Regions from separate parts of the Mesorhizobium sp. B2-4-12 genome, predicted to be linked through region 1. Evidence: riboswitches for the same ligand, from Rfam matches in the RefSeq annotation. Region 1 holds a riboswitch; each other region holds the start of a gene.
What was found. Region 1 has a riboswitch for cobalamin ahead of FJ934_RS00500 (aromatic ring-hydroxylating dioxygenase subunit alpha). Riboswitches for the same ligand answer to the same signal wherever they lie in the genome.

Region 1 (6,605 bases):
CTTCTTGACCTTGCAGGTTCCACACAGGCCGAATTCGCAGGCCGCGGGTATCCGCACGCCCGAGGCGCGCGCCGTCTGCAGCACGGTCTGGCCGGCGACACATTCGGCATCGACGTCCGAAAGCGCGAAGCGAATCGCTGTCGCGGCTTCGGCGGGAACAGGGGCGCCGTCCTGTGCGGGCGCTGCGAACGGCGCCGGGATTTCCTCCACCACCGGCGCGGCGAAGCTCTCCTGGTGGTATTTCGTCATGTCGAAGCCGGCGGCTTCCAGCATGCCGCGCACGGCCCGCATGAAAGGATCCGGACCGCAGCAGAAGATCTCGCGTTCGCGAAAATCGGGCGCCAGCAGCGGCAGCCTTATGGCGTCGATACGGCCCATATGGCCGTACCAGCCCTCACGGCTTGAGCGCTCCTCGATCATGAAGCCGAGCGACAGGCCGGGCATATGGCCGCCGAGCAGTTCGAGTTCCTTGCGGAAGATGATCTCTTCGGGTCGGCGCGCGCAGTTGACGAAGCTGACATCGGTCCATGGCGCGCAGTCGTTCAGCCAGCGCAGCATCGACATCATCGGCGTCACGCCCGAGCCTGCCGAGATGAACAGATATTTGGCTGCCGGATGGCTGTGCAGCGAGAAGTCGCCGGCCGGCCCGTAGGCCTTGACGTGTGAGCCAGGCACCAGATGATCGAACATCCAGCGCGTACCAATGCTGCCGGCCTGTGCCTTCACCGTCACCGCGATCGAGAACGGCCTCGATGGCGACGATGACAATGTATAGGTGCGCATCAGCGGCCCGTCATCTGTCGGCAGTTCCAGCGTCACGAACTGGCCCGGCTTGTAGCGGAACCAGGTCTGGTTGTCGGAGCGGAAGGTGAAGGTCTTGACGTCAGGAGACTCGTCGCTGACCCCAATCACTTCCAGCACCTGGAGCCGGTCGTTCCAGGGCGCCATCTGGTCGAGATGGCGGTAAAGGCCAAGATCAGTCATCGCGTTCATCCTTTGGCCTCTCAGGCGACACTGCGGAGCGCTGGTCGACCATCCTCGGCGAGGCGCGGACCAATGAAACGCGCATACCAGTCGACGAACTGGATGACGCCACCCTCATGCAGCTCCGAATACGGGCCTGGTTCGTAGGCCGGCGACAGGATGCCGAAGGCGTTTTCCTCGACGATACGGCGATCCTGATCGTTGGTCTCGGTCCACACATGGGTGAGTTCGGCGAGATCGTAATCGACGCCCTCGACCGCATCCTTGTGCACCAGCCATTTCGTCGTTACCGCCGTTTCCGTGGCACTGATCGGCAGCACGCGGAAGGTAACGGCGTGATCGATCAGGATGTGGTTCCAGGTGGTCGGATAGTGATAGTGCATCAGGGTGCCGATGCGGTCGGCCGAGACGCTGTCGGAGAGGTTCTTCTTCACCGCCCGCTTGCCGCTCATCGTGTAGCTGACCGCGTCGCGCAGCAGCGGCGCGCGGGTGGCGCGATATTGCCCGGCCGGATCGATGCGGAATTTGCTCGGCAGGCCAACGGCCTCGCATTTCGCCCAGTGCGCGATCATCTCAGGATCGCTGTCGGCGCCCTGTACACCGGTCACGGTCGGCGCCTCCGGGAAGGTCTTGCAAAGCTCCGGATGGCTGCCGGCGCAATGATAGCACTCGCGGTTGTTTTCCCAGACCAGCTTCCAGTTGCCCTTCTCGACGATGGTGCTCTGGAAAGCGATCTTTGCTTCGCTCAGCCGGTGCGGCTTGAGATAGGGTTCGATCATCGCCCGCATCGGTGCGAAGTCGGCGGGCTCCCTGGCCAGGCAGATGAAGACGTAGCCGGCCACGCTCTCGCAGGCGACCGGCTTCAGGCCGAACTGGCCTTTGTCGAAACCGTCGGCCATCTGGCGGGCGAACAGCAGGCGGCCGTCGAGCTCGTAGGTCCACTGGTGATACGGGCAGACCAGTTTGGCCGCCAAGCCCTTGTCGGTGTTGCAGACGCGGCTGCCGCGATGGCGGCAGGAGTTGTGGAAGGCATTGATCTTGCCCTGCTGGTCGCGCACCAGCACGACCGGATAGTCGCCGATCTGCACGGTGATGAAGCTTCCCGGCTTCGGCAATTCGCAATCATGGCCGATGAACAGCCAGTCGCGATACCAGATCAGCTCCATGTCGAGCTTGAAGTAGTCCGGGTCGGTGTAGAAGGGCTGTTCCAGCGAAAAGCCCTCTCTGCGGCTGTTCAAGAGCCTCAGCATATCGTTGCGCGCATCCATGTCCTGTCCTCGCATTCATCGCATCGGCCCGTCCAAACGGACGCGCGTCGCTCTAATGACTGAACCGGAGGGGATGAGAGGAAGGACAAGGCTGCATGCCGGCAAGCGCCGGGCATGCGGCATCCGCCTCTTGACCGCCCACCGCGATCAGTCGAGTTCTACGATCTCTGGCTGGTTTCCGGGCTCTGGAGTGTCCTTGCGGACGGTCGCGACACCTTCCCAGGCTTGCGCCCAGTGGTCTCCCGTTGCGACTTGAACTCCACCACCGTCGCGGGGGCAGCGCCGGACTTTGACCGGCTTCCCAATTCTCCGCCCCGTCGTCACGAAGCGGCACCTGAGATGACATGATCTAATCACGACAGCGCTTGCGACATCGGCATGAAAGCGACATTGCATCCATGTGGCGCGACACCCATGCGCAACGATCTGGTCACGAGCAGCGACAGCGAAAATCATCGCGGTGACGGCCGCGCCGGGCGTCGGAATCGGCCCGGAGTGGAAGCAAAAAGGGTTAACGGTTTCGAAAAGTGACTATTAGCAGATTCTAAAATCGAACCGAACGGTTCGTTTCTGTTGACGGTGCGTGCAGGACGGTGTGAACGCCGAGCCTCCGATAGAGTCGGTGATGACGACACCGACTTTAATTAACGCGTTGATATTGCAACGGAAAAATCGCACGTGGAAGATCTTGGTACAATTTCAAGTAGTGGATTCATGGTCCACGTTGAACATCTTCGTGATTGGAAACGGCTAGCTGGCTCTCCCACATCGGGGTCGTCCGAACGACGCGATTTCAATCCCAAGACACGCCGCTAGACGGACGGAAAAATACTGGAGTACCCAAAATGAAAAAGATTGTTCTCACTGCCGCCGCCCTTCTGGCCATTTCCGGCAGCGCCTTCGCTGGTAGCGATCACTATGGTGCGAATGGCCCCGCGGCCACTGCTGCCGACAGCTCTTACACCGCTTCGATCAAGAAGTCGGAACCGGCTGCTCAGACGCCCACCCACGGTGCTGACCGCAACCTCTTCGGCAACAACTAACAGCCGATCTCCAGCAGGCGGCGGGTTTGGCCTGCCGTCCTGGCGACATTCGAAGAATTCAGGAGACTTGAAATGAAGAAGATCGCTCTTGCTGCCGTCGCCGTTCTGGCCATTTCCGGCAGCGCTTTCGCCGGCAGTGACAATTATGGTTCGAATGGCGCTAGCCAGCCGGCCGCCACGTCGACCGACAACTCATACACCGCTTCGATCAAGAAGTCCGAACCGGCGGCTCAGACGCCTACGCACGGTGCCGACCGCAACCTGTTCGGCAACAACTAATATCAACGACAACCGGCGGGCTTGCCCGCCGCTTGGATTCGCGAATACCGGAGTACCCGAAATGAAAAAGATTGTTCTTACCGCCGCCGCTCTTCTGATTGCCGCCGGCAGCGCCTATGCGGCCAACGACAATGTTGGCGGCACCGACATCAACAAGCAGGCGACGACCGCCAATGTCGACACTTCGCATACCGGCTCGATCCGCAATGAAGGATCGCCTGTCTACAAGCTGCTCAATTCCTCGGGTGACGCACAGAAGTCCGCCCCACAGGGCAGCGACCGGAATCTCTTCGGCCGTTAATAGCCGATGTGGAATACAAAAAGAGCCGCGGGCCGATGCCTGCGGCTCTTTTTTATCACCAGAACCCTGTTTCAGGCCGCCTTTGCCTCTACCTCGTGAAGCGCGAAGGAGCGGCCGTCCGCGTCGAAGATATGAAGGTCGCCGGCATCGGCGGTCAGCCGCAGCGTCGAGCCGCGCTTGACCTCGACATTGCCAGGCAGCTTGGTCACCAGGGGCAGGTCGGTCCTGCCGATGTCGACATAGACCAGCTGGACCTCGCCGAGTTGTTCGATATAGTCGACCGTCCCTTCGAACAGATAGTCCGTGCCGCTGGCGATCGCGAGATCTTCCGGGCGCACGCCGAAGCTTACCGCCGCGCCCTTCGCCGAAGCCGGTGTCGCGATCGGCACCGTCGCCTTGCGTCCGCCGACATGACTGATCACGGTCGGGCTGCCGGTCCTGTCGACGGTCGCCGGCAGGATGTTCATGGCCGGCGAGCCGATGAACTGGGCGACGAACAGATTGCCGGGCCTCTTGTAGAGTTCCATCGGTGTTCCGACCTGCTCGATATGGCCCTCCTTCAGCACCACGATACGGTCGGCCAGCGTCATCGCCTCGACCTGGTCGTGGGTGACGTAGATCATGGTCGTGTTGGGCATCGATTCCTTGAGCTTGGCGATCTCGATACGCGTGGCGACACGCAGCGCGGCGTCAAGGTTCGACAGCGGCTCATCGAACAGGAACACTTTCGGATTGCGCACGATGGCGCGGCCGATGGCGACGCGCTGACGCTGACCGCCCGACATCGCCTTGGGCAGACGGTCGAGATACTTGGTCAGCTGCAGGATTTCCGCCGCCTGGCGCACGCGCTTGTCGATCTCGGCCTTGCTTTCCTTGCCGATCTTCATCGAGAAGGCCATGTTGTCGTAGACGGTCATGTGCGGATAGAGGGCGTAGGACTGGAACACCATGGCGATGCCCCGCTTCGACGGCGGCACGTCGTTGACAACCTCGCCGTCGATCCTGAGTTCGCCTGAGGTGATCTCCTCGAGCCCGGCGATGGACCGCAGCAAGGTCGACTTGCCGCAGCCCGACGGGCCGACGAAGACGATGAACTCGCCCGATTTGATGTCGAGGTCGATGCCGTGGAGAATGTTGAGATTGCCGTAGGACTTCTTCACTTGTCGCAGCGTGACATCGGCCATGATTTTCTCCCGGTGATTTGAAATTCAGTCTATGCGCCCGAACCAGGCGCCGTAGCCGCCGAGGCGGACGGTGCCTGTGTCTGCCTTCTCCGAAAATCCGTGTCCCGGCAAAGGTTGCAGCGATCGGTCGCCAAGGTCAACCTCGGCCGGCTTGGCGCCCAGATTGAAGACACAGACGATCTGCTCATTGCCTGCCCGGCGCGTGAAGGCGACGGTGTCGCCCTGGCTTTCGATGAAATTGATATCGCCCTTGGCCAGCGCCGGATGGGCGCGGCGGAAGGCGAGAAAGCGCCGGTAGTGCTCGAGCAGTGACGTCTCGTCACCCTGCTGTACATTGACCGCCTGCGACAGATGCTTGGCCGGCACCGGCAACCATGGCTTTGCCTGGGAGAAGCCGCCATTCTTGGCGCTGCCGTCCCACACCATGGGCGTGCGGCAGCCATCCCGGCCCTTGAATTCCGGCCAGAAGCGGATGCCATAGGGATCCTGCAGGTCCTCGAAGCGCAGGTCGGCCTCGCCGAGCCCGAGTTCTTCGCCCTGATAGATGCAGACCGAGCCGCGCAGCGACATCAGCAATGCCGAAATGACCTTGAGATAGGCGACCGGGTCGGCCTCGTTGGCGGCCCAGCGCGAGGCCGGGCGCATCACGTCATGGTTGGAAAACGCCCAGCACGACCAGCCGTCGCTGGCGACCTTGCCGAAGGCTTCCAATACCGAGCGGACCTTGGCGGCGCTGATCTTCTCCGGCGCCAGGAAGTCGAAGGAATAGCACATGTGCACGCGCTTGCCGCCGGCGGTGTAGGCCGCGACCACGTCCAGCCCGCGCTGCGAATCGCCGACCTCGCCGACCGCGGCGGTTGCCGGATATTCGTCGAGCAGCGCGCGGAAACGCTCGAGGAAACCAAGGTTCTCCGGGCGGCTCTTGTCGTAGATATGGTCCTGGTAATTGTAGGGATTGACCGCCGGCGCGGTCTGGTCGTTTCGCTCCTCGGGCGGCAGCGGCGGATTGTTTTCCAGCCCCTGGCTGTGGAAATAGAAATTGATGGTGTCGAGCCGGAAGCCGTCGACGCCGCGCCCCAGCCAGAAACGGGTGACGTCGAGCAGCGCGTCCTGGACCTCATGGTTGTGGAAGTTGAGGTCCGGCTGCTCGGCGAGAAAATTGTGCATGTAATATTGCTGGCGGCTGGTGTCCCACTGCCAGGCCGATCCGCCGAAGATCGACAGCCAGTTGTTGGGTGGCGTGCCGTCGGGTCTGGCATCCGCCCAGACATACCAGTCCGCCTTGGGATTGGTGCGGCTCGACCGGCTCTCCTTGAACCACGGATGGATGTCGGCGGTGTGCGACAGCACTTCGTCGATCATCACCTTGAGGCCCAGCCGGTGCGATTCCGCAACCAGCGCATCGAAATCGGCAAGCGTGCCGAACATCGGGTCGACGTCGCAATAGTCCGACACGTCGTAGCCGAAATCCTTCATCGGCGATTTGAAGAAGGGCGAGATCCAGATGGCGTCCGCGCCAAGCGCGGCGATGTAGGGCAGGCGCCGT
Region 2 (6,605 bases), on a different contig from region 1:
TTTCGCCTTCCTCGGCCTCGCAAGCTGGTGGTTCGGCGTCAGGTGAACGGGCTCAATTGACTTTTACGTAAATGCCGTGCGAGGCTTGCGTGGGGTGTCTTGTCGATTCCGGCGAGGCGAGGGTTTGTTGCGGAACAGAGGGCGACGCATGGCGTTCCTCCGGGATTCCGGCACGGAGTGACAATGCGGGAATATTATTCAATCACCGAACTGACCCGGGAATTCGACGTATCGACGCGGACACTGCGTTTCTACGAGGACGAGGGACTGGTGCAGCCCGTGCGGCGCGGCCGCACGCGCCTGTTTCGTCCCTCCGACCGTCATCTCATCCGGCAGATCATGCGCGGCAAAAGGCTCGGCTTCTCGATCAACGAGATCCGCGAGATCATCCAGATGTACAAGGAGCCGCCAGGCGAGGTCGGGCAGCTCAAGCTGATGATCAAGCGCATCGAGGAAAAGCGCGAGGACCTCCGGCAAAAGCGCCGCGACCTCGAGGAGACGCTGGCCGAACTCGACCAGGCCGAGGAATCCTGCGTCGAGCGGCTGGTGGAGCTGGGCGTGAATACGTGAACAGACCCATCACAGCTACCTTGGCGATTCGCCGAGGCGTTCCAAATTTCGTCATCCTTGGGCGTAGCGACGGGAAGCGGAGTGAAGACCCAAGGATCCATGCCGTTACCTTGACCGTAGAGTGCCACGGGGCAGAATTCTGAACCGTTGCAACGCCTTAACGTCACGGCATGGATCCTAGGGTCTGCGCGCGTCGCTTCGCTCCTTGCTCCGCCCTAGGATGACGAAGTGAGGGCGGTCTTCGGCCAATCGGAATGCGATCCGCTTGCGCTGCTCCAGCAGCCTGTCATTACAGAGCCAGGCGACGCTGCCTCAAATCCAGCGTCGCACCCGTTTGGCGTAGTCGCGGTATTTCTTGCCGAACTTCGCCGCCAGGATCTTTTCCTCGCCCTCGATCGCAACCTTCTGCGTAACAAACGCGGCGATGAAGGCAAACAGGAAGAACCAGGCTATCCCCGACACGAAGGCGACGCCGATCAGCATCAGGGTGAGTGCCAGGTAGATCGGGTTGCGGGTGATGCCGAACGGACCCGAGGTGACGAGATGGTCCGGCAGGGCGGTGGGGCTGAGTGTGGTCTTGGCCCGCATCATGGCGCGGATAGCGGTGACCCAGAGCGCCGCGGCGCCGAACAGCGCCACCCAGCCGGCCGCGAACAGGATGTCGCCCAGAAGATCGTCGATCCAGGGCAAGGGGTAGAGCATGCCGAGGATGACGCTGATAGCGATGGCCGCGGCGTAGATCACCGGTGGCCAAGGTATCACTCCGGGCTTCGGCTGGCTGTCGGTCATTGCGTTCCTCCCTCCGTCATCTTGTCCTCGGTCTTGGCGGTGCACATGCCGGCAAGATCGGACAGATGGGCTCTCCAATCGGCAGTCTGGTCGTTGTTGTAGAGCCGATCAAGAGAGGCCTCGCCTTCGAGCGTATCGAGCATGCAGCCGCAATAGCTCGAACAGAAGGTTGCATCACGCGTCTGCTCGCACGAGCGCTGGCAGGTTTTCAGGAAATGGACCTGCGGGGTTTCGACCTGGGCCGGCATGACTTGCGAAAACAGCCAGACACAGCCGATCAGCAGCGGCTGGTGGATCAGGTAGAAGGCGAGGCTGTGGCGGCCGATGAAGACCAGCGGACTGGCCCAGCGGCCGGGCACCAGGCTCGCCAGGCGCGCTCGCATGCCGGAGGCGGAGGCGAGTTTCGTCACCCCGATGCCGATCAGCACCGCGCCGAACCATGGAAACAGCGGAACGTAGTCGTTGGAACGCGGATTAATTGCCGACAGGCCGATCCACCACAGCCAGGGATGGTCCAGGGCCTCGAAGCGCAGGTAGACGGGCGCCGCAACGACGAGCGCGGCAACGACGAGCGTCAGCAGCGCGGGCAGCCGCAGGAAGGCAAGCCCAAGCAGGCTGGCAAGCGCGATCTCGTGCAGGATGCCGAAGAAGATAAAGCCATCGGGCGTGGCGATGCGTGTGACGACCGAAATGGCTATCGCCGCGCCCGCGATCATGGCGAACCGCTTCCAGAAGCCGTTCCAGCGGATCTGCTTGCCATGTGCGAGGTAGAGGCTGACGCCGACCAGGAACAGAAAGGTCGAGGCGATGCAGCGCGCGTAGATCTTCCACCAGCCGAAGGCGGTAAGGCCCGGATCGGTGTAGCCGAAGAACTCCAGGTCCCAGGTGAAGTGGTAGCTCGCCATGGCCAGCAGCGCGATGCCGCGAACGACGTCGATGACGGCGATGCGCTTCGATGACTCCGGAACGGGTGCGGTCGGCGTATGGATGGTCATGGTCTCGCGATCTGATTCAGCCCCGCCCGAGGACTATCACGGTTCAACCAGACAGAAGAAGGCCGGGACCGTCGGCATAGCGCCGCGCCGCGCCGGCCGTTTCGGATCACGCTTTAGGCCAGCGCCGGAAAGCCTTTGACCAGCTTCGTTTTTCACCGCACGCGCGTCGGTTTCCTCTTATTGGCACCGAAATCGCCAAGGCAGATTTGGCCGGTGATTCTGCTTTGGGGAAGCAATGTCCATCCATGTGCGCCATCCGATCTGGCTCCCGGCCCTCAAGGCCGCGGATGCGCGCACCTTCGCTTCGCTCTATGCGGTCGAGTCCTTCGCCCGCGCCACGGTGTCGAGCGTCATCCCGATCCAGGCCTACGAGATCCTGCACAATGAGCAGATCGTCTCGATCCTCTACACGATCGTTGCGCTGCTCGGCCTGTCGGTGACCTTGTTCATGCCGATGCTGATCCGCCGCTTTGCGCGGCGCTGGGTCTACACCGCCGGCGCCTGCCTGCTCGCCATCGGATCGCTGTTCTTCGTCACCCACACGCTTGCCGGACAACTGGCCGGCATGCTGTGCCGCGTCATGGGCGCCAGCGCGTTGTCGATCACACTCAATCTCTACATCATGGACCACATTCGCAAGACCGACTTCATGCAGGCCGAATCGCTGCGCATGGCGTGGTCGATGTTCGCCTGGACCGGTGGGCCGACACTCGGCATCTTTCTTTACGCGCATTTCGGCATCTATGCCGCGCATGGCGCGGTGGCGGTGTTCGCCGCGATCTTGCTGGCCCTGTTCTGGTTCTATCGGCTCAGCGACAACCAATCGATCCAACCGGGCAAGACGCGTCCGGTCAATCCGCTCGCCAATATCGGCCGCTTCGTCGCGCAGCCGAGACTGAGGCTCGCCTGGCTGATCGCCTTCGGCCGCTCCTGCTTCTGGACGACGTTCTTCGTCTATGGACCGCTGTTCATGGTGATTACCGGCGAGGGCGAACTGGCCGGTGGCTTGCTGGTCTCGGCCGGCAACGCGCTTCTGTTCATGGCCATCTTCTGGGGCAAGGCCGGAAAGCGCTTTGGCGGCCGCAAGACCATGACCTTTGCCTATTTCGCCATGTCGGCCACACTTCTGGCGGCAGGTGCGATCGGCGAGAGCGCGCCGCTGCTCACCGGCGCCTTCCTGCTTTGCGGCGCCTTCTTCACCATTGCGCTCGATGCGCTGGGTTCGACCGCTTTCATGCGCTCGGTGCGCTCCTATGAGCGCGCGCAGATGGCCGCGGTCTATCGCACCTATCTTGATTTTTCCGAGTTGACCCCGCCGCTGGTCTATTCCGTCGTGCTGGCGTTCTTCGGGCTGGGCTCGGTATTCGTCACGCTCGGCCTGCTGGCGGCGTTTTGCGGCTTCATGACCTGGCGCTATCTGCCGAAGTCGCTTTAGCCGGCCTTTATAATTCTACTCCGGCGGACATCTGTCGCGATTTTGGGCTTCCGGGTACCAATAGGCCAAATGCGGCACAAGCAAACTGATCTCGACATGGCGCATTCGCAATGGTCGCCGGCGGAATTTGGTTTGCCGGGCGCGTCGATTCTGCCTATAGTCCAGACTGTCGTCGGTTCCGTTTTGGAGCCAAGAGGGAATACGGTGCGGGCTGAGTTGTTGCCCAATGCCGTGGCTGCCCCCGCAACTGTATGCGGTAGTCCTCTCCATAAGCCACTGAAGATTTTTCTTCGGGAAGGTGGAGAAGGGCGCTGATCCGCGAGCCAGGAGACCTGCCGGCGACAGGAAACTGACTTCAATGCCCTCGGGTGGAGGGTGAAAGGACAAGATATGAATACCGCTTCCGTCTCCCTCGGCGCCTCCGTCTCCTCGCAGTCGCGCCTCATGCAGCTTGCGCTTGCCGCGCTGCTCGGCATTTTCGTCGTTGGCTTTGTCGGCTTTTCGCATATCGATGCGGTCCACAATGCCGCCCACGATTATCGCCATTCGATGGCGTTTCCCTGCCACTGACGAGGATCTGACATCATGAACCTGTTTCGCAACGTCGTGTTCATCGCGGCGATCGCAGGGCTCGTGGCCGGCGTCGTTCTCGCCTGCATGCAGGCCTATGCCACCGTGCCGCTGATCCTCAAGGCTGAAGTCTATGAGCAGGCCGGCGGCGGCCACCATCACGACCACACCGCACCGGCAGCAGCAGACACCAACGCCATGAGCACTGCCGCGCCGGCAGGATACGCCATGAGCCCTGTCGCGCCGGCACCGGCTGAAGCAGCTGCCCCGGCGTCGGAAGACGAAGGCTGGGCTCCGGCCGACGGTTTCGAGCGTTTTGGCTTCAGCGTGCTTGCCAATATCGTCACTGGCATCGGCTTCGCGCTGGTCCTGGTGGCGGTCTCGGAATTCGCTGGCGGCATCGGCAATTGGCGTCAGGGCGTGTTCTGGGGCCTGGCCGGCTTTGCCATATTCACACTGGCGCCCGGCCTCGGCCTGCCGCCGGAATTGCCGGCCATGCCGTCGGCGGATCTCACGCAGCGCCAGATCTGGTGGGTGGCGACCGTGGTCGCGACCGCCGTGGGGCTAGGCCTGATCGCATTCCGCAAATCGCTGCCGCTTGCGATCCTTGCCGTCCTGCTGATTATCGCCCCGCATGTCATCGGCGCGCCGCAGCCCGACAGTTTCGAGACGCCGATCCCGGAGGGTCTGCATCATCAGTTCGTGGTGGCGGTGACGCTGACCAATCTGGTGTTCTGGCTGGTGCTCGGCGCCGCCGTCGGCGTGGTGCGCGGACGCTTCACCGGCACCGCCACCAGCCTGCGCGACAGCTTTGCCTGATCGCAGCAAGCTGACCTTCATCATCGGTGGTGCGCGCTCCGGCAAGAGCGCGCACGCCGAAATCCTGGTGACGGCTTTGCCCTCGCCATGGATCTATATCGCCACAGCCGAAGCCTATGACGACGAGATGCGTGAGCGCATCGCGCTGCACCGTTCGCGGCGCGTCGACGGCTGGACGACCATCGACGCGCCACTCGACCTTGCCGGTGCGCTCGAGGCTTTGCCCGACAACCAGCCGGTGCTCGTCGACTGTCTGACGCTATGGCTGACCAATCACATGCTGGCCGAACACGATATCGCAACCGAGTGCCGTCGGTTGGCGGACGTGTTGTCACGGCCGCGCGGCCCGTGGTTCGTGGTGTCCAATGAAGTCGGGCAAGGCATCGTGCCGGACAATGCACTGGCGCGCCGGTTCCGCGATGACGCGGGACGGCTCAACCAGCAGGTCGCGGCGGTCGCCGATACGGTGCTGCTGATGGTGGCGGGGCTGCCGCTCAAGGTGAAATGACATGACGGAAGACAAGGATGCGGAGCGCCATCGCGCCAAGATGGCCAAGCGCAAGGCGGTGCAGGATGCCGAGGTGGCGAGCAAAACGGCCGAGAAGGGGCTGCTGATCGTCAATACAGGCCCGGGCAAAGGCAAGACGACAGCCGCTTTCGGTCTGGCGCTGCGCATGCTCGGCTATGGCAAGCGGGTCGGCGTCGTCCAGTTCATCAAGGGCAAATGGCACACCGGTGAGAAGGATGCCTTCGCTGCTTTCGGCGACCGTGTCGTCTGGCACGCGATGGGCGAGGGCTTCACCTGGGAGACGCAGGACCTGAAGCGCGACATCTCGGCCGCAGAGGCCGCCTGGGCCAAGGCTCTGGAGTTGATCGCCGATCCTTCGATCAGCCTTGTCGTGCTCGACGAGCTCAACATCGCGCTGCGCTATGATTATCTCGATCTCGACAAGGTTGTCGCTGCGCTGAAGGCGCGGCGCGAGGGACTGCACATTGTCGTCACCGGACGCAACGCCAAGCCGGCGCTGGTCGAGGCGGCGGATCTGGTCACCGAGATGGGAGTCACCAAGCACCACTTTTCGGCAGGCGTGAAGGCGCAGCAAGGCATCGAGTTCTGAGAGTTTTGCGGGCTGTGTGCGAGGCGTTCGGTAAATAGCCTCGCTGATTCCGTCACGCCACGATGGCAATCACGGAGACCACCCCGAACAGCGCAATCAGCAGATAGTCGGCAACGCGGTAGAGTTTCAGCGCCCGCCTGATGTCGCCGCTGTCGGCTTCGCGACTGCCGCCTTCGCCCATGAAGACATCGTCGACCACCACGCCGCCATAGCTGCGCGGTCCGGCGAGCGCGAGGCCAAGCGCTCCGGCCATGGCCGCTTCCGGCCAGCCGGCGTTGGGCGAACGGTGCTTTTTGGCATCGCGCCACA
Region 3 (6,605 bases), on a different contig from region 1:
TACGCGGTAACCTTCGGTGTAGAGCTTGAAGTGATGGATCAGCGCTTCCATCGAACGCTTCATCGCCGCACGCTTCGGCGGCACGACCTTGCCGTCGAGGTTCGACACCGGACCGGTGCTTTCCTTGCCGAGCAGCAGATCGACGCATTGGCGCATGATCCGGGCCGACTGGCGCATCTCTTCCATGCGCACGAGGTAGCGGTCGAAACAGTCGCCGTTCTTGCCGATCGGGATGTCGAAATCCATTTCCGAATAGCATTCGTATGGCTGCGACTTGCGCAGGTCCCACGCCGCCCCCGAACCGCGCACCATCACGCCCGAAAAGCCCCAGGCCCAGGCGTCGGCCAGCGACACCGTGCCGATGTCGACGTTGCGCTGCTTGAAGATGCGGTTGCCGGTCAACAGCGCATCCAGATCATCGATCGACTTCAGGAACGGATCGATCCATTTGCCGATGTCCTCGACCAGCTTCTGCGGCAGGTCCTGATGCACGCCGCCCGGGCGGAAATAGGCTGCATGCATGCGCGAGCCGGAGGCGCGCTCATAGAACACCATCAGCTTTTCGCGCTCGACGAAGCCCCACAGCGGCGGCGTCAGCGCACCAATGTCCAGCGCCTGCGTCGTCACATTGAGGATGTGCGACATGATGCGGCCGATCTCGCAATAGAGCACGCGGATCAGCTGGCCTCGCTTCGGCACTTCGATGCCGAGCAGCCGCTCGACGGCAAGCGCAAAGGCGTGCTCCTGGTTCATCGGCGCGCAGTAATCGAGCCGATCAAGATAGGGCACGGCCTGCAGATAGGTCTTGTGCTCCATCAGCTTCTCGGTGCCGCGGTGCAGTAGACCGATATGCGGATCGACGCGGTCGATGACTTCGCCATCGAGTTCGAGAACCAACCGCAGAACACCATGGGCAGCGGGGTGCTGGGGCCCAAAGTTGATGTTAAAATTGCGGACGGAGGTTTCGGCCATTCTGGCGCCTCAATTCGTCTTGGCTTTTTCGTCTCCAGGCAGCACGTAGTCCGTGCCTTCCCAAGGAGACAAAAAATCGAAATTGCGGAATTCCTGCTTGAGCTCGACCGGCTCGTAGATGACGCGCTTGGCTTCGTCGTCGTAGCGCAGCTCGACGAAACCGGTCAGCGGGAAATCCTTGCGCAGCGGGTGACCATCAAAGCCATAGTCGGTGAGGATGCGGCGCAGGTCGGGATGGCCCGAAAACAGCACACCATAGAGATCGTAGGTCTCGCGCTCGAACCAGTCGGCGCCGGGATAGACGCCGGTGATCGACGGCACCATCGTCTCCTCGTCAGCCTGCACCTTGACGCGGATGCGCACATTCTGTTTCGGCGACAGGAGATGATAGACGACGTCGAAGCGCTTGGCCCGCGACGGATAGTCGGCGCCACAGATATCGATGATCGAGATGAACTGGCAGTGCGCATTGTCACGCAGGAAAGTCATCACTTCGACGAGGTCGCGTGGTTCGACATGAATGGTGAGTTCGCCATAGGCGAACACCGCGTCCGAGATCCGTCCGCTCATTTTCTCGCCGAGATAGCTCGACAGTTCGCTCAGTGATGCGGCCATGGATTTACCGTTCGATCGTGCCGGTGCGGCGGATTTTCTTCTGCAGGAGAAGAATGCCGTAGAGCAGTGCTTCGGCGCTCGGCGGGCAGCCGGGCACATAGATGTCGACCGGCACGACGCGGTCGCAGCCGCGCACCACCGAGTAGGAATAGTGGTAATAGCCGCCGCCATTGGCGCAGGAGCCCATCGAGATGACGTAGCGCGGCTCCGGCATCTGGTCGTAGACCTTGCGCAGTGCCGGCGCCATCTTGTTGGTCAGCGTGCCGGCGACGATCATGATGTCGGACTGGCGCGGAGACGCACGCGGCGCCACGCCGAACCGCTCCGAGTCATAGCGCGGCATCGAGGTGTGGATCATCTCGACCGCGCAGCAGGCGAGGCCGAAGGTCATGAACATCAGCGAGCCGCTGCGCGCCCAGGTGATCAGCGCCTCTGTCGAGGTGACAAGAAATCCCTTGTCGGCGAGCTCATTGTTGATTTCGAGGAAAAAGGGATCGTCCTCCCCCACCGGCCTGCCGGTGTTGGGATCGATAATGCCCTTGGGCTTCGGCGCGACGCGGGTGCCTGAACTGTCGTTCAATCCCATTCCAGCGCTCCTTTTTTCCATTCATAGGCAAAGCCGATGGTCAGCACTGCCAAAAACACCATCATCGACCAGAAGCCGAGCATGCCGATCTTCGAGAAGGACACCGCCCAGGGAAACAGGAAGGCCACTTCCAGGTCGAAGATGATGAACAGGATCGACACCAGGTAGAAACGGATGTCGAATTTCATGCGGGCGTCGTCGAACGAGTTGAAACCGCACTCGTAGGCGGAAAGCTTTTCAGGATCGGGGTTGCGGTAGGCCACCAGAAACGGCGCCGCGATAAGCGCGATGCCGACGACCGCCGCCACTGCGATAAACAGGACGATGGGCAGGTACGAACTGAGAAGTGCGTTCATGCAGCGGCTTTCCGTTGGCGCCAATCCACTTTTGTTACAGCACCGGACCTTAATGCGGAAGCGTGACAGTTTAACCGCTGAACCGTTTTAAGGGGCCTATGCTGCAACGCGGCGAGGGTTAGCGCAGCACTTCCAGCGAAGCAAGTCAAACCTTGTTCAAAACGCGGGGCTGGACGGCATAACGGAAGAAACTGGTCCGATGCGCTCCTGTTTGATTTCCTTCACTTTCTACTCCACTTTTATCTCCTGACATATCTACCGCCATTTGCCTGCTAGCATGCCGGAATCACCGGCTAAAATCCGCAAATCGATCAGGGCAAGGGCTCCCGATGAAGGAAAAAATCTCGCTCGCCATGGCCCGGCGCGTCGCGCTCGCCGCCCAGGGATTTCTCGATCCCCGCCCAAATGGTACGCCGGACCGCCGCCACTTCGCCCGCGTTCTCTCCCGCACCGGCCTGCTGCAGATCGATTCCGTCAGCGCGGTGGTGCGCGCGCACTATATGCCGCTCTATTCGCGGCTTGGCCCCTACCCGCTCGCGCTCCTCGACAATGCCGCCGTGACGCGCAAGCGCACGGTGTTCGAATATTGGGCGCATGAAGCCTCGTTCCTGCCAGTCGAGACATACCCGTTGATGCGCTGGCGCATGCAGCGCGCCGAGCAAGGCGACGAAATGTATCTGGGCCTCGCCAAATGGGGCCGCGAGCACGCCGCCTACATCGAAGAGATCTATCGGGAAGTCGCCGATCGCGGCCCGATCGCCGCCTCGGCGCTTGAGGGCCAGAAAGGTTCGGGCGGCTGGTGGGGCTGGAGCCACGCCAAGCACGCCTTCGAATGGTTGTTCTGGGCCGGCCGCATCACCACCGCGCACCGCCGCGGCTTCGAGCGCTTCTATGACCTGCCGGAGCGCGTGCTGCCGCAAGCGATCCTCGATCTGCCGGTGCCCGCTGCCGAGGACGCGCATCGCGAATTGCTGCGCATTTCCGCCCGCGCCCACGGCGTGGCTACAGCCGGCGACCTGCGCGACTATTTCCGTCTGTCGCCCGCAGACATAAAGGGCCGGCTGGAGGAACTGGTCGAATTGGGCGAGTTACTGCCGGTGCGTGTCGAGGGCTGGAACAAGCCGGCTTACCTCCATAGAGATGCCCGTCTCCCGCGCAAGATCGAAGCGCGCGCCCTGCTGGCACCGTTCGATCCGGTCGTCTTCGAGCGCTCGCGCACCGAGCGGCTGTTCGATTTCCACTACCGCATCGAGCTCTACACTCCGGCCGAAAAACGCCAGTACGGCTATTACGTCCTGCCCTTCCTGCTTGGCGACAGGATCGTCGCTCGCGTCGACCTTCGGGCCGACCGGCCGGCAAGCGTGCTGCGCGTGCCTGCGGCCTATGCCGAGCCCGGAGCGCCGCCTGAAACCGCCGCCCAGCTCTTCGAGGAATTGAAGCAGATGCAGGTCTGGCTTGGCCTTGAACGTATCGACGTGACGCCCGCCGGAGATCTAGGCCCGGCGCTGGTCGACATCGCCATGTCGTAGCCGCGCGTTGACACAGCTGCCTGTAAAAGCCTAAATCCGCTCCAGACGGTCCCCTGCCCGCAACGGCTGGGGCTAAGAGGGAATGCGGTGCGGGATTTCGGTCTCAAATCCGCGGCTGTCCCCGCAACTGTAAGCGAAGAGCCAAGGCCGAAAGCCACTGGGAATTCCCGGGAAGGCGGCTAACCAAGGCGACGACTCGCGAGCCAGGAGACCTGCCGTCTGCGACAGAAGAATCCGATCGCCCGGCGGGTTTCCGGGCAAGGAGCCCGGTTTTTGGACCACAACGGCAGTTTTTCGGCTAGTGCAGCGGATATATCGTCCGCCGATGGCGACGCCTTGTCCGGCGTCACCGTTATCGTCTGCGCGTCCTGCCGCGACGAAACCGGCTCCGACGCCCATCCCCGCGCCGGCGAACTCCTGGCACAGGACACAGGCCGCGCCGCGGCATCCGAGCACGTCCGCGTCCGCACGGTCGAATGCCTCGGCAACTGCAAACGCCGGCTCAGCGCCGCAATCCTGCGCGACGGCTGCTGGAGTTATGTGTTCGGCGACCTGACCACGGGCAGCGGCGCCGACCTCGTTACCGGCGCCAAACTCTTCGCCACCTCGAGCGACGGCCTTATCCCTTGGCGCGGCCGCCCCGATTCCCTGAAGCGCGGCCTCGTTGCCCGCATCCCTCCCCTCGACCTGCTGAAAGACTGACCATGACCACTTCCGTCTCCCGTGTTCCCTGCACTGTCGTCACCGGCTTCCTCGGCGCCGGCAAGACGACGCTGGTCCGCCATCTCCTCGAAAACGCCGGCGGCAAGCGCATCGCGATCATCGTCAATGAGTTCGGCGACATCGGCATCGACGGCGAGATCCTGAAAGGTTGCGGCATCGACACCTGCCCGGAGGAAAACATCGTCGAACTGGCCAATGGCTGCATCTGCTGCACCGTGGCGGCCGATTTCGTGCCGGCGCTCGACCGGATCCTGTCGCTGACGCCGAAAGTTGACCATATCCTGATCGAAACCTCGGGCCTTGCTTTGCCCAAGCCGCTGGTCCAGGCCTTCCAGTGGCCGACGGTGAAGAGCCGCGTGACCGTCGATGGCGTGATCGCCGTGGTCGACGGCCCCGCACTGGCCGAAGGCCGAGTCGCCAACGACATGGACGCCCTGCAGGCGCAGCGCGCCGGGGATGACAGCCTCGACCATGATGACCCGGTCGAGGAGGTGTTCGAGGATCAGATCGCCTGCGCCGACCTGATCATCCTGTCGAAGAGCGACCTGATGGACGCCGCCGGCTCAGCCCGCGCCAATGCCATCGTCAACGAACACTCCGCCCGTGCCGTCAAGATCGTGCCGACGTCCCACGGCAAGGTCGATCCCTCCGTACTGCTCGGGCTCGGCCTCGCCGTCGAGGACGACATCGAGAACCGCAAATCCCATCACGACGGCGCATTCGACCACGAGCATGACGACTTCGACACTTTCATTGTCGACATCCCCTCGATCGCCAATCCGGACGAGCTGGCAAAACGCGTCGCCGACGCCGCCGAACAGGAAAACGTGCTGCGGGTGAAAGGTTTCGTCGAGGTCGGCGGCAAGCCGATGCGGCTTTTGCTGCAGGCCGTCGGCCCGCGCGTCAACCATTACTACGACCGCGCCTGGACCGCCGAGGACGACCGCCGCTCGCGCCTTGTCGTCATCGGCCTCAAGGGGCTGAACCGCCCTGCGATCGAGCGTATACTCGCCGGCTGATTTTCGGGCACGGGCCGCGATGCACATCCTCACCACGACATCCGCCTCGCTCGACGATCTCGCCGAGCCGGTCGATCTGCGGCAGACGCCGGCGGATATCGTGACCCTGTCCTTCACCGACAGCGACCTCGCCGGACTGGCGGCCGCGTGGAAGGCGGATGCCGGCCGCCTGCCCTCGATGCGGCTGGCGGCGCTGCGTGACCTGCGCCACCCGATGTCCGTCGACCTCTGGATCGACAGCGTCGCCCGCCACGCCAGGGTTATTCTCGTCCGCATCCTCGGCGGCTACGACTGGTGGCGCTATGGCTGCGACCAGCTTGCCGCGACCGCCCGGGAACGCGGCATAAAACTGGCGCTGCTGCCCGGTGAAAGCCACGACGAGGATCTCAGGCTGATCGAAGCCTCGACGCTGCCGCGCGCGGAACTGGATGCGCTGCTCGGCTATTTCCGCGAGGGCGGCCCGGCGAATATGAGCGCGCTGGTGCAGAGGCTGGCAGGGCTGCTGGGGAAGGATGAAGCAGCAGTTGCGCCGGTAACTGTGCCCAAAGCGGGCTACTACGAGCCAGGACGTGGCGTCGTCGAGTGCGGCGTCCCCCTCCCCCTCGACGGGAGGGTCCGGCCGCAGGCCGGGGGTGGGGTCGCCGGGGAAGTGCGCCGACTTCAAGAAACGCCGTATCCAGTCGCCCCGACCCCACCCGGCCCTGCGGGCCACCCTCCCCTCGAGGGGGAGGGAAAGGTCGTGCCCATCCTGTTCTACCGCTCGATGCTGCTCGCCGCCGATGTCGCGCCTATCGACGCGCTCGTT

Region 2: it holds a riboswitch for cobalamin, as region 1 does, so the genes downstream of both, FJ934_RS15630 (CbtB-domain containing protein) here and FJ934_RS00500 (aromatic ring-hydroxylating dioxygenase subunit alpha) in region 1, are expected to answer to the same signal.
Region 3: it holds a riboswitch for cobalamin, as region 1 does, so the genes downstream of both, FJ934_RS15430 (DUF1636 family protein) here and FJ934_RS00500 (aromatic ring-hydroxylating dioxygenase subunit alpha) in region 1, are expected to answer to the same signal.

Annotation. Positions count from the first base shown of each region.
Region 1 covers NZ_VFVC01000001.1:97,085-103,689, forward strand. The annotation lists gene FJ934_RS00495 (hybrid-cluster NAD(P)-dependent oxidoreductase) at 1-984, opposite strand, end outside; gene FJ934_RS00500 (aromatic ring-hydroxylating dioxygenase subunit alpha) at 1,005-2,252, opposite strand; cobalamin riboswitch at 2,404-2,605, opposite strand; gene FJ934_RS00505 (DUF680 domain-containing protein) at 3,098-3,295, shown strand; gene FJ934_RS00510 (DUF680 domain-containing protein) at 3,368-3,574, shown strand; gene FJ934_RS00515 (DUF680 domain-containing protein) at 3,636-3,875, shown strand; gene ugpC (sn-glycerol-3-phosphate ABC transporter ATP-binding protein UgpC) at 3,947-5,059, opposite strand; gene FJ934_RS00525 (alpha-glucosidase family protein) at 5,084-6,605, opposite strand, start outside.
Region 2 covers NZ_VFVC01000023.1:72,456-79,060, forward strand. The annotation lists gene mgtE (magnesium transporter) at 1-46, shown strand, start outside; gene FJ934_RS15610 (MerR family DNA-binding transcriptional regulator) at 184-570, shown strand; gene FJ934_RS15615 (isoprenylcysteine carboxylmethyltransferase family protein) at 883-1,359, opposite strand; gene FJ934_RS15620 (DUF1624 domain-containing protein) at 1,356-2,354, opposite strand; gene FJ934_RS15625 (MFS transporter) at 2,590-3,789, shown strand; cobalamin riboswitch at 3,946-4,144, shown strand; gene FJ934_RS15630 (CbtB-domain containing protein) at 4,180-4,359, shown strand; gene FJ934_RS15635 (CbtA family protein) at 4,375-5,178, shown strand; gene cobU (bifunctional adenosylcobinamide kinase/adenosylcobinamide-phosphate guanylyltransferase) at 5,171-5,686, shown strand; gene cobO (cob(I)yrinic acid a,c-diamide adenosyltransferase) at 5,688-6,296, shown strand; gene cbiB (adenosylcobinamide-phosphate synthase CbiB) at 6,349-6,605, opposite strand, start outside.
Region 3 covers NZ_VFVC01000023.1:29,883-36,487, reverse strand. The annotation lists gene FJ934_RS15455 (NADH-quinone oxidoreductase subunit D) at 1-972, opposite strand, end outside; gene FJ934_RS15450 (NADH-quinone oxidoreductase subunit C) at 982-1,587, opposite strand; gene FJ934_RS15445 (NADH-quinone oxidoreductase subunit B) at 1,592-2,173, opposite strand; gene FJ934_RS15440 (NADH-quinone oxidoreductase subunit A) at 2,164-2,529, opposite strand; gene FJ934_RS15435 (winged helix-turn-helix domain-containing protein) at 2,859-4,058, shown strand; cobalamin riboswitch at 4,088-4,293, shown strand; gene FJ934_RS15430 (DUF1636 family protein) at 4,332-4,760, shown strand; gene cobW (cobalamin biosynthesis protein CobW) at 4,763-5,800, shown strand; gene FJ934_RS15420 (cobaltochelatase subunit CobN) at 5,820-6,605, shown strand, end outside.